3 regions of the Halomonas sp. THAF5a genome follow, and region 2 is predicted to be linked to each of the others. Evidence: riboswitches for the same ligand, from Rfam matches in the RefSeq annotation. Region 2 holds a riboswitch; each other region holds the start of a gene.
The links. A riboswitch is a leader RNA that binds a small molecule or an ion and turns the genes downstream of it on or off. The one in region 2 is predicted to bind thiamine pyrophosphate.
Positions count from the first base shown of each region.

Region 1 (4,265 bases), 1.1 Mb from region 2:
CGGATGGCGCCGCTCGCCGCCAGGCGGTGGGCGCTCGCCTGATCCTCGATCTTCGGCCACAGCACCCCGGGGGTATCGATCAGCGCTACCCGGCCGCCGATGCGCACCTTCTGCTGGCGCTTGGTGACGGCAGGCTCGTTGCCGGTCTTGGCGATGGTGCGCCCGGCCAGGCCGTTGATCAGCGTCGACTTGCCGACGTTGGGGATGCCCATGACCATCACCCGCACGTCGCGGTCGGCGCGCACCTGGCCGGCCAGCTCGTGGCACAGCTTGGGGATGCGCTTGAGCTCGCGGGCCTGGGTGGTGGTCACGGCCAGGGCCCGGGTGTCGGCCTGGGCGTCGAAGAAGGCCGTCCACTCGCGGGTGCGCTCGGGGTCGGCCAGGTCGGCGCGCGAGAGGATCTTGAGTACCGGCTTGTGGCGCGTCAGCTCGGCGAGCATGGGGTTGGCGCTGGAGTAGGGCAGACGGGCGTCGAGCACCTCGATCACCACGTCGATCTCCGGCAGCGCCTCGAGGATCTGCCGGCGCGCCTTGTTCATGTGTCCCGGAAACCAGCCGAGCATCGAGCCTCTCCTGCGTGAGCGTGAATAAAAACGGCCGCCCATCATAGCAGATGGACGGCCGTCGCCGAGCGGGGCGCTCGAGGGGCTGGGCTACTCGCCGGCGTGGAAGGCGATCGCCACCGAGTTGATGCAGTAGCGAAGCCCGGTGGTCTCCGGCGGGCCGTCGGGGAAGACGTGGCCGAGGTGGGCGTCGCAGCGGGCGCAGGTCACCTCGGTGCGCTGCATGCCGTGGCTGGTGTCGGCGTGCTCCTCGACGCACTTCGGCGTGAAGGGGCGGTCGAAGCTCGGCCAGCCGCAGCCGGCGTTGAACTTGTGCTCGTTCTCGAACAGCGGCGCATTGCAGCACACGCAGTGGTAGATGCCGTGCTCGTCGCTCACATGGTACTTGCCGCTGAATGCCGGTTCGGTGCCTTTCTCGCGGGTGACGCGGTACTGCTCCGGCGTCAGCTGCTCACGCCACTCGGCGTCGCTCTTGTGGATCTTGCTGCGCATGGCCTCTCTCCTCATTGCGTCGTGGAGCCGGCGGCAGGCTCGGCGTCTCGCCCTCATTCTGACATCTCACGGGGCGGGGGTTTCCAGTCGCGGCCCGTGACAGGTCACGCGATATCAACGAGCGACGAGAGGTGCTTGACACACCCCGGGGGTGTCGGTAATATTCGCCGCACCTCGACGAGGCGAGCCAATGCGTCCCATTCGTCTAGTGGTCCAGGACACCGCCCTTTCACGGCGGTAACAGGGGTTCGAACCCCCTATGGGACGCCACTCGATTCGTTCAGGTGCCGGAGTGCGGGAATAGCTCAGTGGTAGAGCATCGCCTTGCCAAGGCGAGGGTCGGGAGTTCGAATCTCCTTTCCCGCTCCATCTTTCCTCGGGAAGAGCGTAGTTTGAAGGTACAATTTGCGTCCCATTCGTCTAGTGGTCTAGGACACCGCCCTTTCACGGCGGTAACAGGGGTTCGAACCCCCTATGGGACGCCACCTTCGACATCCGGTGGCAACACAGTGCGAGAAGACCAAGCGGGAATAGCTCAGTGGTAGAGCATCGCCTTGCCAAGGCGAGGGTCGGGAGTTCGAATCTCCTTTCCCGCTCCATTCGCTCTTTCGAGTGATGATTGCGTCCCATTCGTCTAGTGGCCTAGGACACCGCCCTTTCACGGCGGTAACAGGGGTTCGAACCCCCTATGGGACGCCACTTCTCTCAAGCACGTACCAGATAAGCGGGAATAGCTCAGTGGTAGAGCATCGCCTTGCCAAGGCGAGGGTCGGGAGTTCGAATCTCCTTTCCCGCTCCAATCTTGTTAAGTACTCCCTATCGGTTAGGCCAAGGCTCGGGTCATGAGCTGGGGCGCCAGTCCGATCGAATCTCCTTTCCCGCTCCAATCTTGTTAAGTACTCCCTATCGGACAAGCCAAGGCTCGCGTCGTGAGCTGGGGCGCCAGTCCGATCGCATCTCCTTTCCCGCTCCAATCTTGTTAAGTACTCCCTATCGGATAGGCCAAGGCTCGGGTCATGAGCTGGGGCGCCAGTCCGGCTGATGGCAGCCCCATCGCATCTCCTTTCCCGCTCCAATCTTGCATGACCCTCCCAGATATCGATCATGAGTCAAGGCGCCCGCCTGGCTGGTGATGTTTCGTCGTATCTCGTTTTCCGCATCCACCAGATGCCATGACCTCTCCGGTCAGACCACGTCGCCCGTCACGAGCCATCACGCCACCCCGGCTGTTGCTGCCTGTCCGAATGCGCTATGGTGGCCCCAGACACGGGGTGCGGCCACGGCCGCTGAGATGATACCCGTCGAACCTGATCCAGTTCACACTGGCGAAGGGATGTCGGCCGGCTCCAGCGCGGCGTCCCTTGCCGCGTCGCAAGGAGTTCTCATGGCCGTTTCCTCTCTCCCCCTCGATCAGCAGGTGGTGCTCGTCACCGGCGGCGCCCGCGGTCTCGGTGCCCGACTGACCCGGGCCTTCCTCGATCAGGGCGCCCGCGTGGTGATCAACTACTACCAGAGCCGTGAGGCCGCCGAGACGCTGGTGAAGGAAGCCCCGGAGCGGGCCCTGGCCGTGCAGGCCGACGTGCGCGATCCCGAGGCGGTCAAGGAGCTGTTCGAGCAGGCGCAGGCCCACTTCGGCGCCCCGGTCACCACCGTGGTCAACAACGCCCTGCCCGACTTCACCTTCAACGGCGATGCGCGGCCCGGCGCCGACGCGCTGGACTGGTCGCACCTCCAGCAGCAGCTCGAGGGGGTCAACCGGGGCGCGCTCAATACCATCCAGGCGGCGCTGGCCGGCATGCGCGAGCAGGGCGGCGGGCGCATCATCAACGTCGGCACCAACCTCTTCCAGAATCCCGTCGTGCCCTATCACGACTACACCGCCGGCAAGGCCGCGCTGCTCTCGCTGACCCGCACCCTCGCCAATGACCTGGGGCCCGACAACATCACCGTGAACATGATCTCCGGCGGCCTGCTGCGCACCACCGATGCGTCCAGCGCGACCCCGGAGGCGGTCTTCGATCTGATCGCCCAGAACACCCCGCTGCGCCGGGTGACCACGCCGGAGGAGTTCGCCGACGCGGCGCTGTTCTTCGCCTCGCCCTGGGCGAGGGCGGTCACCGGTCAGAACCTGATCGTCGACGGCGGGCTGGTGAAAGGATGATGCAACCACGAAGCCCCGACGAGACGCTGCACCTCAACCTGTTCGTGATGGGCGCCGGCCACCACCGCGCGGCCTGGCGCCACCCCGACTCCAGCGCCGAGCGGCTCGGCGACATCGCCTACTACGAGTCCCTGGCCCGCACCGCCGAGCGCGGCAAGCTGGATGCGGTGTTCTTCGCCGACGGCATGAGCGCCGGCAGCGTGGAGGACGGCTTCAACTGGCATCTCGAGCCGCTGACCGCGCTCTCCGCCATGAGTCGCGCCACCCGACATATCGGCCTGATCAGCACGCTCTCCAGCACCTTCTACACGCCCTTCCACGCGGCCCGGCTGGTGGGCTCGCTGGACCACATCTCCGGTGGGCGCGTGGGCTGGAACGTGGTGACCTCGATGTTCGACAGCGAGGCGCGCAACCACGGCTATCAAGCCATGCCAGCGCACGCCGAGCGCTACGCCCGCGCCGAGGAGTTCGTGCAGACGGTGCTGGCTCTCTGGGACAGCTGGGCCGATGACGCCATCGAGCGCGACCGACACGGGCGCTATGCCGACCCGGACAAGGTGCAGAAGATCCACCATCACGGCAAGCACTTCCTGGTGGACGGGCCCCTGAATCTGCCGCGCCCGCCCCAGGGCCATCCGGTGCTGGTGCAGGCGGGCGCCTCCTCCCAGGGGCGCGACCTGGCGGCGCGCTATGCCGAGGCGATCTACGCGGTCGCCTACGACCTCGCGACCGCCCAGGACTACTACCGAGACATCAAGGATCGGGTGGCGGCGGCCGGGCGTACCGCGCCGGTGCCGATCCTGCCGGGACTCGTCACCTACGTCGGCTCCACCATGGAGGAGGCCCGGGCCAAGCAGCGCGCGCTGGACGAGTGCCTGCCGGTGGCGGCCTCGCTGCGCCAGCTGGGGCTGTTCATCGAGCAGGACTGCAGTGACTGGGAGCTGGACGCGCCGGTGCCGCCGCTGCCGCCGCTCGCCGAGTTCCGCGGCCCCCAGGGCCGCTACGCCACCATCCTGCGCATCATCGAGACCGAGCGGCCGACCCTGCGC
Region 1 is NZ_CP045417.1:1,086,584-1,090,848, forward strand. It holds gene ylqF (ribosome biogenesis GTPase YlqF) at 1-563, opposite strand, end outside; gene msrB (peptide-methionine (R)-S-oxide reductase MsrB) at 654-1,055, opposite strand; tRNA gene FIU83_RS04860 (tRNA-Glu) at 1,250-1,325, shown strand; tRNA gene FIU83_RS04865 (tRNA-Gly) at 1,350-1,424, shown strand; tRNA gene FIU83_RS04870 (tRNA-Glu) at 1,465-1,540, shown strand; tRNA gene FIU83_RS04875 (tRNA-Gly) at 1,580-1,654, shown strand; tRNA gene FIU83_RS04880 (tRNA-Glu) at 1,679-1,754, shown strand; tRNA gene FIU83_RS04885 (tRNA-Gly) at 1,780-1,854, shown strand; TPP riboswitch at 2,313-2,406, shown strand; gene FIU83_RS04890 (3-oxoacyl-ACP reductase) at 2,440-3,216, shown strand; gene FIU83_RS04895 (LLM class flavin-dependent oxidoreductase) at 3,213-4,265, shown strand, end outside.
Region 1: it holds a riboswitch for thiamine pyrophosphate, as region 2 does, so the genes downstream of both, FIU83_RS04890 (3-oxoacyl-ACP reductase) here and thiO (glycine oxidase ThiO) in region 2, are expected to answer to the same signal.

Region 2 (4,265 bases):
CGGTCTGGCGCTGCTGCATCAGCCCGGCGCGATACGCCTTGCGCCCGGCGATGATCGCCTCGGCGAAGGCCTCGGCCATCAGCGGCGGCCGGTGAGCCTTGGCCACGGCGGTGTTGAGCAGCACGCCGTCGAAGCCCGTCTCCATGGCCTCCGCGGCCTGGGAGGGGGCGCCGAGGCCGGCATCGATGATCAGTGGCACGTCGAGGCGCTCGCGCAGGGTCTGCAGGGCGTAGCGGTTCATCAGGCCCCGGCCGGTGCCGATGGGCGCGCCCCAGGGCATCAGCGCCTGGCAGCCCGCCTCCCGCAGGCGCTGGCAGAGCACCAGGTCATCGGTGCAGTAGGGCAGTACCTTGAAGCCGTCGTCGATCAGCGTCCGGCAGGCCTCCAGCAGGCCGAAGGGGTCGGGCTGGAGGTTGTAGTCGTCGCCGATCACCTCGACCTTGATCCAGGGCGTGTCGAACATCTCCCGGGACATCTGGGCGAGGGTGATGGCCTCCCGGGCCGAGCGGCAGCCCGCGGTGTTGGGCAGCAGCCGGCAGCCGCTGTCGCGCAGGATCTGCCAGAAGGCGTCGCCGTCACCGTCGGCGGGGTTCTGGCGGCGCAGTCCCAGGGTCACCATGTCGCAGCCGGAGGCCTTGATGGAGGCCTCCATCACCGCGGGTGACGAGTAGAGGGCCGTGCCCAGCAGGAAGCGGCTGGAGAAGGTCTCGCCGTAGAGGGTCAGGGCGTCGTCGTGTCGTTCGTTCATCATGGTCATCAGCCGCCTCCCACCGGGGCAACGATATCGATGCGGTCGCGGTCCTCGAGGATGCGCTCGGCGTAGGCGGAGCGGGGCACGAACTCGCCGTTGATGGCCACGGCGACGCGCCGCTCGGCGTAGTGCCAGGCCGCAAGGGCATCCGCCAGCGCGGTGTCGGCCGGCAGGCGGGCGGTCTGGTCGTTGAGGCTCAGGGTGATCTCGGTCATGCGGCGCTCTCCTGGGGCGGATGTCCGGTGAGGGTCTCGGCGAAGGGCGTCTCGCCCCGGCCGCGGATGCGGGCCAGCAGGTGGCAGGCCACCGCCGGCGCCAGCAGGTAGCCGTGGCGGAACAGGCCGTTGGCGGTGATCAGGCCATCGCGCTCGGTGACATGGGGCAGGTTGTCCCGGAAGGCGGGCCGCAGGTTGACCCCCTGCTCCAGGATGCGCGCCTCGGCGAAGGCCGGCGACAGGGTGTAGAGGGCGCTGCCAAGCTCCAGCGAGGACTGCAGCGAGACCGGGGAGCGGTCCTCGCTCTCGATCTGGGTGGCGCCGATGACGAAGCGCTGGTCGGGCTTGGGCACCACATAGAGCTGGTAGCGGGGGTGCATCAGGCGCACCGGGCGCGAGAGGTGGATCTCCGCGGTCTGCACGTGCAGCGTCTCGCCGCGCACGCCGCGCAGGCTGGGATGATGCTGGCGGGCGCCGGTGCCGCGGCAGTCGATGACCAGGTCGAAGGCGCGGCGGCCGTCGCCGGTCTCGATTTCGCCGGGATGGGTCGCAACGGGACAGTGGGCGTGGCAGGTCCCGCCCAGCCGGCGTATCTCGGCCAGCAGGCGCGCGAGCAGGGGGCGGTTGTCCAGGTGTGCCTCGTCCGGCAGGTAGAGGCCCTGGCGAAAGCTCGCCGCCAGGTCGGGCTCCAGGCGATGGATCTCGGCGTCGTCGATCGCCCGGCAGGGCGGTGCTTCTTCCAGCACGTGGGCGAGGTCGCGTCGGAACTGGGTGAGCTCGCCCATGTCCTGGGCGTGGGCCACCATCAGGCTGCCCTGGTGGTGCCACAGGCCGCTGGCGTCCAGTGCCTCGAGCCAGCGCGGCCACTGGGCCAGGGCGAACTGCCCCATCTCGAAGACGCTGCGCTCCGAGACCGCCGTCTCGCAGAGCGGCGCGACCATGCCGGCCGCGGTCCAGGCGGCGGCGGCGGGCGCTTCCAGGTCGCCGGCGTCATAGAGGGTGACGGCATGGCCGTCGCGCAGCAGTTGCCAGGCGACGAGGCGGCCCAGCAGGCCGGCGCCGGCCACGGCGATGGTGCGATCGGTGTGAGGTGTCATGGCGTTGTCCATCCAGCAGGAGGCGCGGAGGAACAGGCGGATGACGACAGGGGGCTGCATGGCGAGACGACAGCTTGTTCCCTCCGCAGGCATCAACCTGATCAGGTTCAACGGGTTCGGCCGTACCGATCTCAGCCCCCGTGTACCTCACCTCGAGCGTACCGGGGCTCCCCGACAAGTTGTCACAACCTAACCAAAAATGCCCGGGCGCGCAATCGAGGGCGCATCCGGGCATCGTCTTCATGCAGGTCGTGCGGGGTGGGGGAGCGTCGGGCTCAGGCGCAGTCGGCGGCCCCTTCGCCGAACATGTCGAACAGCAGCTCGCGACCGAGGCCGGTCAGCACCAGGCGCTGCTGGTCGTTCCAGGTGGCGGCCTGGCTGTTCTCGAGGATCTTCTGGCAGGGGGCCCAGTCGCTGGTGGCGGAGTCCAGGGCCTTCAGGGCCTGGCGATCGAGGCCACGATGGCTGACGGTCACCGTCTCGAGCACATGGCCATGTCGATAGAGCAGGGTGGCCATCTGGGAGAGACACTGGCGCAGGCTGCGCTGCATGCCGCTGTGGCTGGAAAGGGAATCTGTCATGCTGCCGCATCTCCTGGATGGGGTTGCTGCAGCGCATTATACATGCGACGAAGGTCGATGTCATACCAAGGTATAAGGCGACCTCCGCCGCGTCTCCGTCAGCTCTCCACGCGGCCCAGCAGCAGGAACTCGAGCAGCGCCTTCTGGGCGTGCAGGCGATTGCCCGCCTCCTGCCAGACCACGGCACGCGGGTCGTCGAGCAGGGTCTCGCTGATCTCCTCGCCGCGGTGGGCCGGCAGGCAGTGCAGGAAGAGGGCGTCCTCCCGGGCGCGATCGAGCAGCGCCTCGGTGACCTGGAAGCCGGCGAAGTCCGCCTCGCGCCTGGCCTGCTCCTCTTCCTGACCCATGGAGGCCCAGACGTCGGTGGTGACCAGGTCGGCCTCTGCCACGGCGGCATCGGGGTCGCGCATGATGCTGACCCGGTCGCCGGCGGCCTCGAGGATGTCCTGGCGCGGCTCGTAGCCCTCGGGGCAGACCACGCGCAGGTTGAACTCGAACTGGCGGGCGGCGTTGATCCAGGAGTGGCACATGTTATTGCCGTCGCCGATCCATACCGCGGTGCGATCCTTGACGCTGCCGCGCAGCTCGGTCCAGGTCATCACGTCGGCCAGCAGCTGGCAGGGGTGGTAGTCGTCGGTCAGGGCGTTGATCACCGGCACGGTGCTGGCCTGGGCGAACGCCTCGAGGCCTTCGTGGGAGAAGGTGCGGATCATCACCGCGTCGACCATCTCCGACAGCACCCGGGCGGTGTCACCGATCGGCTCCCCGCGACCGAGCTGGGTGTCGCGGGGCGACAGGAAGAGCGCATGGCCGCCGAACTGCGCCATGGCGGTCTCGAAGGAGACCCGGGTGCGCGTCGAGGACTTCTCGAAGATCATCGCCAGGGTGCGGTTGGCGAACGGGGTATAGGTGGGCCCGTGGGTCTTCAGGCCGTTCTTGATCGAGATGGCGCGCTGGATCAGGTAGCGCAGCTCATCGGGACTGAGATCGAGCAGGGTGAGGAAATGGCGAGTGGCCATGGGGGCGCTCCACGGGAAAAAACGACCATCCTAGCCAGCCCGCGGGGGATGCGCAACGCGCCCGGCATCAGTAGAATGGCGGCATCACAAGGCCGACCCGCACGGTCGGGTATTGCCCGAAATCCCCGGGGCCCTTCCGCCGAGTCCCGTCAACGAGCCAGGGAGACGTCATGAGCACTACCGTCGAGAACATCCAGCGCCAGATCAGCGAAAACCCCATCCTGATCTACATGAAGGGCACGCCGCAGCTGCCCCAGTGCGGCTTCTCCGCCCAGACCGTCCAGGCGCTGATGGCCTGCGGCGAGCGTTTCGCCTTCGTCAACGTGCTGGACAACCCGGACATCCGTGCCGAGCTGCCCAAGGTGGCCAACTGGCCGACCTTCCCGCAGCTGTGGGTCGAGGGCGAGCTGGTCGGCGGCTGCGATATCGTCGCCGAGATGCACCAGTCCGGTGAGCTGGAGACGCTGATCAAGGCCGCCGCCGCGCGCGCCCAGGAAGGCGAGGGCGACGCCCAGGCCTGAGCGCCGGCCACGCCACGCTGACCACGAAAAAACCCGCCGGGCCTCCGGCGGGTTTTTTCGTGGAGGGGGCAGGGGAGCCGT
Region 2 is NZ_CP045417.1:2,193,426-2,197,690, reverse strand. It holds gene FIU83_RS09830 (thiazole synthase) at 1-757, opposite strand, end outside; gene thiS (sulfur carrier protein ThiS) at 757-966, opposite strand; gene thiO (glycine oxidase ThiO) at 963-2,063, opposite strand; TPP riboswitch at 2,125-2,247, opposite strand; gene FIU83_RS09815 (hypothetical protein) at 2,339-2,644, opposite strand; gene argF (ornithine carbamoyltransferase) at 2,743-3,663, opposite strand; gene grxD (Grx4 family monothiol glutaredoxin) at 3,834-4,184, shown strand.

Region 3 (4,265 bases), 1.3 Mb from region 2:
ATGTAGTGCCAGTCGGCGAAGGCCTCGCGGGTCGTGACGCGCTTGGTCATCAGCCCCAGCCAGCCGCCGGGCTCGAGCCGGTCGACCAGCCGCACGAGCTCCTCGCCGGGGGCGAAGAGGTGCTCCACTACCTCGGTGGCGGTGATGAAGGCGTAGCGACGCGCGAAGACGCCCTCGTCGGGCGCGAAGAAGGGGTCATAGATGGCCATCGGGTGGCCGGCCTCCTCGAACATCACCGAGAGGGTCGGCCCGGGGCCCGACCCGAAGTCGAGGCCGGGCGCGCCCGGGGCGAGCCGCTCGCGCAGCGGGTCGAAGAGCCGCGACAGGAAGCGCCGATAGCCGGGGTCGTCGGGGGAGTTCTCGTGCTGGTCGTAGACCGCCCGCTCCGCCGCGGGGTCGAGGCGCTGGGCCGGCGGCACGAAGACCAGCGCGCAGCGGCCGCAGCGCTGATAGTCGCGCCGGGCGTCGCGGTGAAAGGGCGCGGTATCGACCGACGCGCATAGCGGACAGATCAGCATCATCGTATTCTCTTGCCAGGCCATCATTCCGAGGAGACATGCATGCTGTCAGGTCTGGACCACCTGGTCATCACCGTGACCGACATTTCCCGCGCCGTGGATTTCTACTCCCGCGTCCTGGGGCTCGAGGTCCGCTACCGCGACCGTGAACGCGTCGACCTGATGCTGGGCGACATGGCCCTGCGCCTGCACTGGACCGCCACCGACATCGTGCCCCGGGCCGCCACGCCGACCCCCGGCAGCGTGGATCTCTGCGTGCGCAGCCTGCTGCCGCTGGACGAGGTCCAGCGTCACCTGGAGGCGCTGGACGTGGAGGTGGAGCTCGGCCCGGTGCCCCGCCAGGGCGCCACGGGCGAGCTCAGCTCGCTCTACCTGCGCGACCCCGACGGCAACCTCATCGAGATCAGCCGCCCCGTGAAGCCGCAGCCCGCCAGCGCTCCCTGACGCCGCCGCCGGCCTGGGACCGCGACCGGGGCGACCCGGTGTCATTGTCGGCCCCGGTCGGTATCATTGGCCCCAGCCAAGCCACCATCAGGGACGAGCCATGAACGATCCCCTCCCCCGAGAAGACGACCGGGCCGTCGCCGAGCCCGGCGGCGCCCCCGACACGACCATTCCCATCGTGGTCTACGTGCTGCACCTGGCCGGCATGGTCACCGGCGGGCTGACCTCGCTGGTGGCCGTGGTGATCGCCTACGTCTACCGCGGCAACGGGCCCCACTGGCTCGACGAGCACTACCGCTACCAGATTCGCACCTTCTGGCTGGCCCTGCTGTTCTTCGGCGTCTCCGGCCTGCTCACCCTGGTGCTGATCGGCTTTCTGACCTGGCTGGCCGCCGTGGTGTGGCTGGTGATCCGCTGCGTGAAGGGGCTCAAGGCGCTCAACGAGAAGCGGGCACCGGACAACGTCGACACCTGGTGGGTGTGAGCCATGAGCGACGGTGACTCCCACCTGCCGGCCCTTCAGGCTCGCGCCATCGCGACCCTATGGCACGGCCTCGCGAACCGACGCCTGACCACCCTGTGGCGACTGGCCCGGGTCATCGGCCCGCTGGTCGAAAGCGTCAGCCGCCGCGAGCGCCGGGTCACCCGCATCAACCTGGCCGAGGCCTACCCCTCCCGCGGTGACGCCGAGCGGCGCCGGATGGCGCGAGCGAGCCTGACCCACTCCGCCGCCACCATGCTGGAGCTCGGCTTCGCCTGGATGGGCGACCCCGAGCGGGTCGAGGCATCGATCGTCGAGGTGCACGGCCGCGAGCTCCTGGACGAGGCCCGTGCCCAGGGGCGCGGCGTGATCGTACTGGCGCCCCATTTCGGCAACTGGGAGGTGCTGAACTTCTGGCTCTCCGGCCACTTCCCCTTCACCGCCATGTACGAGCCGCCCAAGCTCGCCGGACTGGACCCGGTCATCCGCCGGGGCCGCGAGCGCCGCGGCGCCCGCCTGGTGCCCACCAACCCCCGCGGCGTGGCCGCGCTGCTCAAGGCGCTCAAGCGCTCGGAGGCGGTGGGCATCCTGCCCGACCAGGTGCCCAGCTGGGGCAGCGGTGTCTTCGCGCCCTTCTTCGGCCGGCCCGCCTACACCGCCACCCTGCTGCCCAAGCTGGTGGCCCGCACCGAGGCGCGGGTCGTCACCGGCGTCGCCCTGCGCCTGCCCGGCCGGGGCTACGCCCTGCACTTCCTGGCCGCCGACGAGCGGGTCCACGACCCCGACGAGGCGGTCTCGGCCGCCGGGGTCAACGCCTGCGTGGAGTCGACCATCGCCCTGGACCCGGTCCAGTACCAGTGGGAGTACAAGCGCTATCGCAAGACCCCCGAGGAGGCCGAGGGAAGGCCCGGCTGGAAGCGCTTCCGGCTATACTGAGACCAGGCAAGACTCGGCGACGGCTGGTAAATCCTCGCCGGGATGCTAGAGTAGGCACTTCGCTTGACGGGGTGCCGGTAGAACCGGCTGAGATGGCGCAGGGTGTCGAGACAACGGACGACACCGAGCGCTGGTCCCGTGGAACCTGATCCGGCTAGCACCGGCGTAGGAATCAAGCGGTGACCAGTGCCCTGCCGGCATTCCCCCTGGCCACCCTCTCCCGCCCCGCTTCCGGATCGCCCCTTGACCGGAGGCATGATGGGCTACCGTTTCGACGACCTTACCGCGGCCAGCCAGAACGACTGGCGGGACTATATCGAGCACGCCTTCGTGTGCCGACTCGGCGACGCCACCCTCGAGGAGGGCGCCTTTCGCCACTATCTCCAGCAGGACTACCTGTTCCTGATCCACTTCGCCCGGGCCTACGCCCTGGCCGCCTACAAGAGCCGCGACCTGGGCGAGCTTCGCCACGCCTTCGAGGGCATGAAGACCATCGTCGACGTGGAGCTGGGGCTGCACGTTGAGTACTGCCGCGGCTGGGGCATCACCGAAGAGGACCTGGCGCGCCTGCCCGAGGCCCGCGCGACGATGGCCTACACCCGCTACGTGCTGGACACCGGCCACCGTGGCGACCTGCTCGACCTGCGCGTGGCCCTGGCCCCCTGCCTGGTCGGCTACGGCGAGATCGCCCGCTGGCTCAGCGGCCGGGCCACCACGGTGCGCGGCGCGGCGAACCCCTATGACGCCTGGATCGCCATGTACGAGAGCGAGGCGTACCAGCAGGCCATGGCGGACGAGCGCGCCTGGCTCGACGCCCGCCTGGCGGAGGTGACGCCGGCGCGCTTCGCCCAGCTCACCGACGTGTTCCGCGACGCCACCCGGCTCGAGATCGACTTCTGGCAGATGGGGCTGGATCGCGCGGACTGAGAGATATCTGCCGAGTGAATCAGCTGCCCCCGGATCGGCCCCGGGCTAGATAAACGAGATAAAAGATGATGACACGGCCCGCCATCACGGCGGGCACCACCACGCTTGACGGGGCGCCGTTGATGACGGCTGAGACCATGCGCTTGCCAGCATGGATCCCGTTGAACCTGAACTGGCTAGGACCAGCGTAGGGATCAAGCGACAGGCCGCGTGCCTCCCGGCACCCGGCCCCTGTCCTTCCCACCTGTGTCCTCCCTGCACAAGACCCCGACAATCCAAGGGAGAACACCATGAGCAAGACCGCCCATTTCCTCGCCGAGAGCGCCCGCGTCGACGAGGCCGCCATCCAGCCGCTGCCCGGCTCGCGCAAGGTCTTTGTCACGGGCTCGCGCCCCGATATCCGGGTCCCGTTCCGCGAGATCAGCCTCTCGCCGACCCGCACCTCCGGGGAGGACGAGGCCAACCCGCCGCTGCTGGTCTACGACACCTCCGGCCCCTACACCGACCCCGACGCCGAGATCGATCTGCGACAAGGCCTTCCCGAGCTTCGCCGCGCCTGGATCGAGGAGCGCGGCGACACCGAACTTCTCGACGGGCCGACCTCCGAGTACGGCCGCCGCCGGGCCAACGACCCGATGCTCGCCAACCTGCGCTTCGACCTGACCCGCACGCCCCGTCGCGCCAAGGCAGGCAAGAACGTCACCCAGCTCCACTACGCCCGCCAGGGCATCGTCACCCCGGAGATGGAGTTCATCGCCATCCGCGAGAACCAGCGTCGCCAGGCGCTTTCTGCAAAGTACTCTGGCACCGAGGAGGTCGAGCGCATCCTCGGCCACCAGCACGCCGGCCAGGGCTTCGGCGCGCGCCTGCCCGAGGAGATCACCCCGGAGTTCGTGCGCGATGAGGTGGCCGCCGGCCGGGCGATCATCCCCTGCAACATCAACCACCCGGAGTCCGAG
Region 3 is NZ_CP045417.1:938,399-942,663, reverse strand. It holds gene FIU83_RS04230 (class I SAM-dependent methyltransferase) at 1-521, opposite strand, end outside; gene FIU83_RS04225 (VOC family protein) at 561-962, shown strand; gene FIU83_RS04220 (hypothetical protein) at 1,063-1,446, shown strand; gene FIU83_RS04215 (lysophospholipid acyltransferase family protein) at 1,450-2,379, shown strand; TPP riboswitch at 2,437-2,568, shown strand; gene tenA (thiaminase II) at 2,638-3,306, shown strand; TPP riboswitch at 3,406-3,517, shown strand; gene thiC (phosphomethylpyrimidine synthase ThiC) at 3,597-4,265, shown strand, end outside.
Region 3: it holds a riboswitch for thiamine pyrophosphate, as region 2 does, so the genes downstream of both, tenA (thiaminase II) here and thiO (glycine oxidase ThiO) in region 2, are expected to answer to the same signal.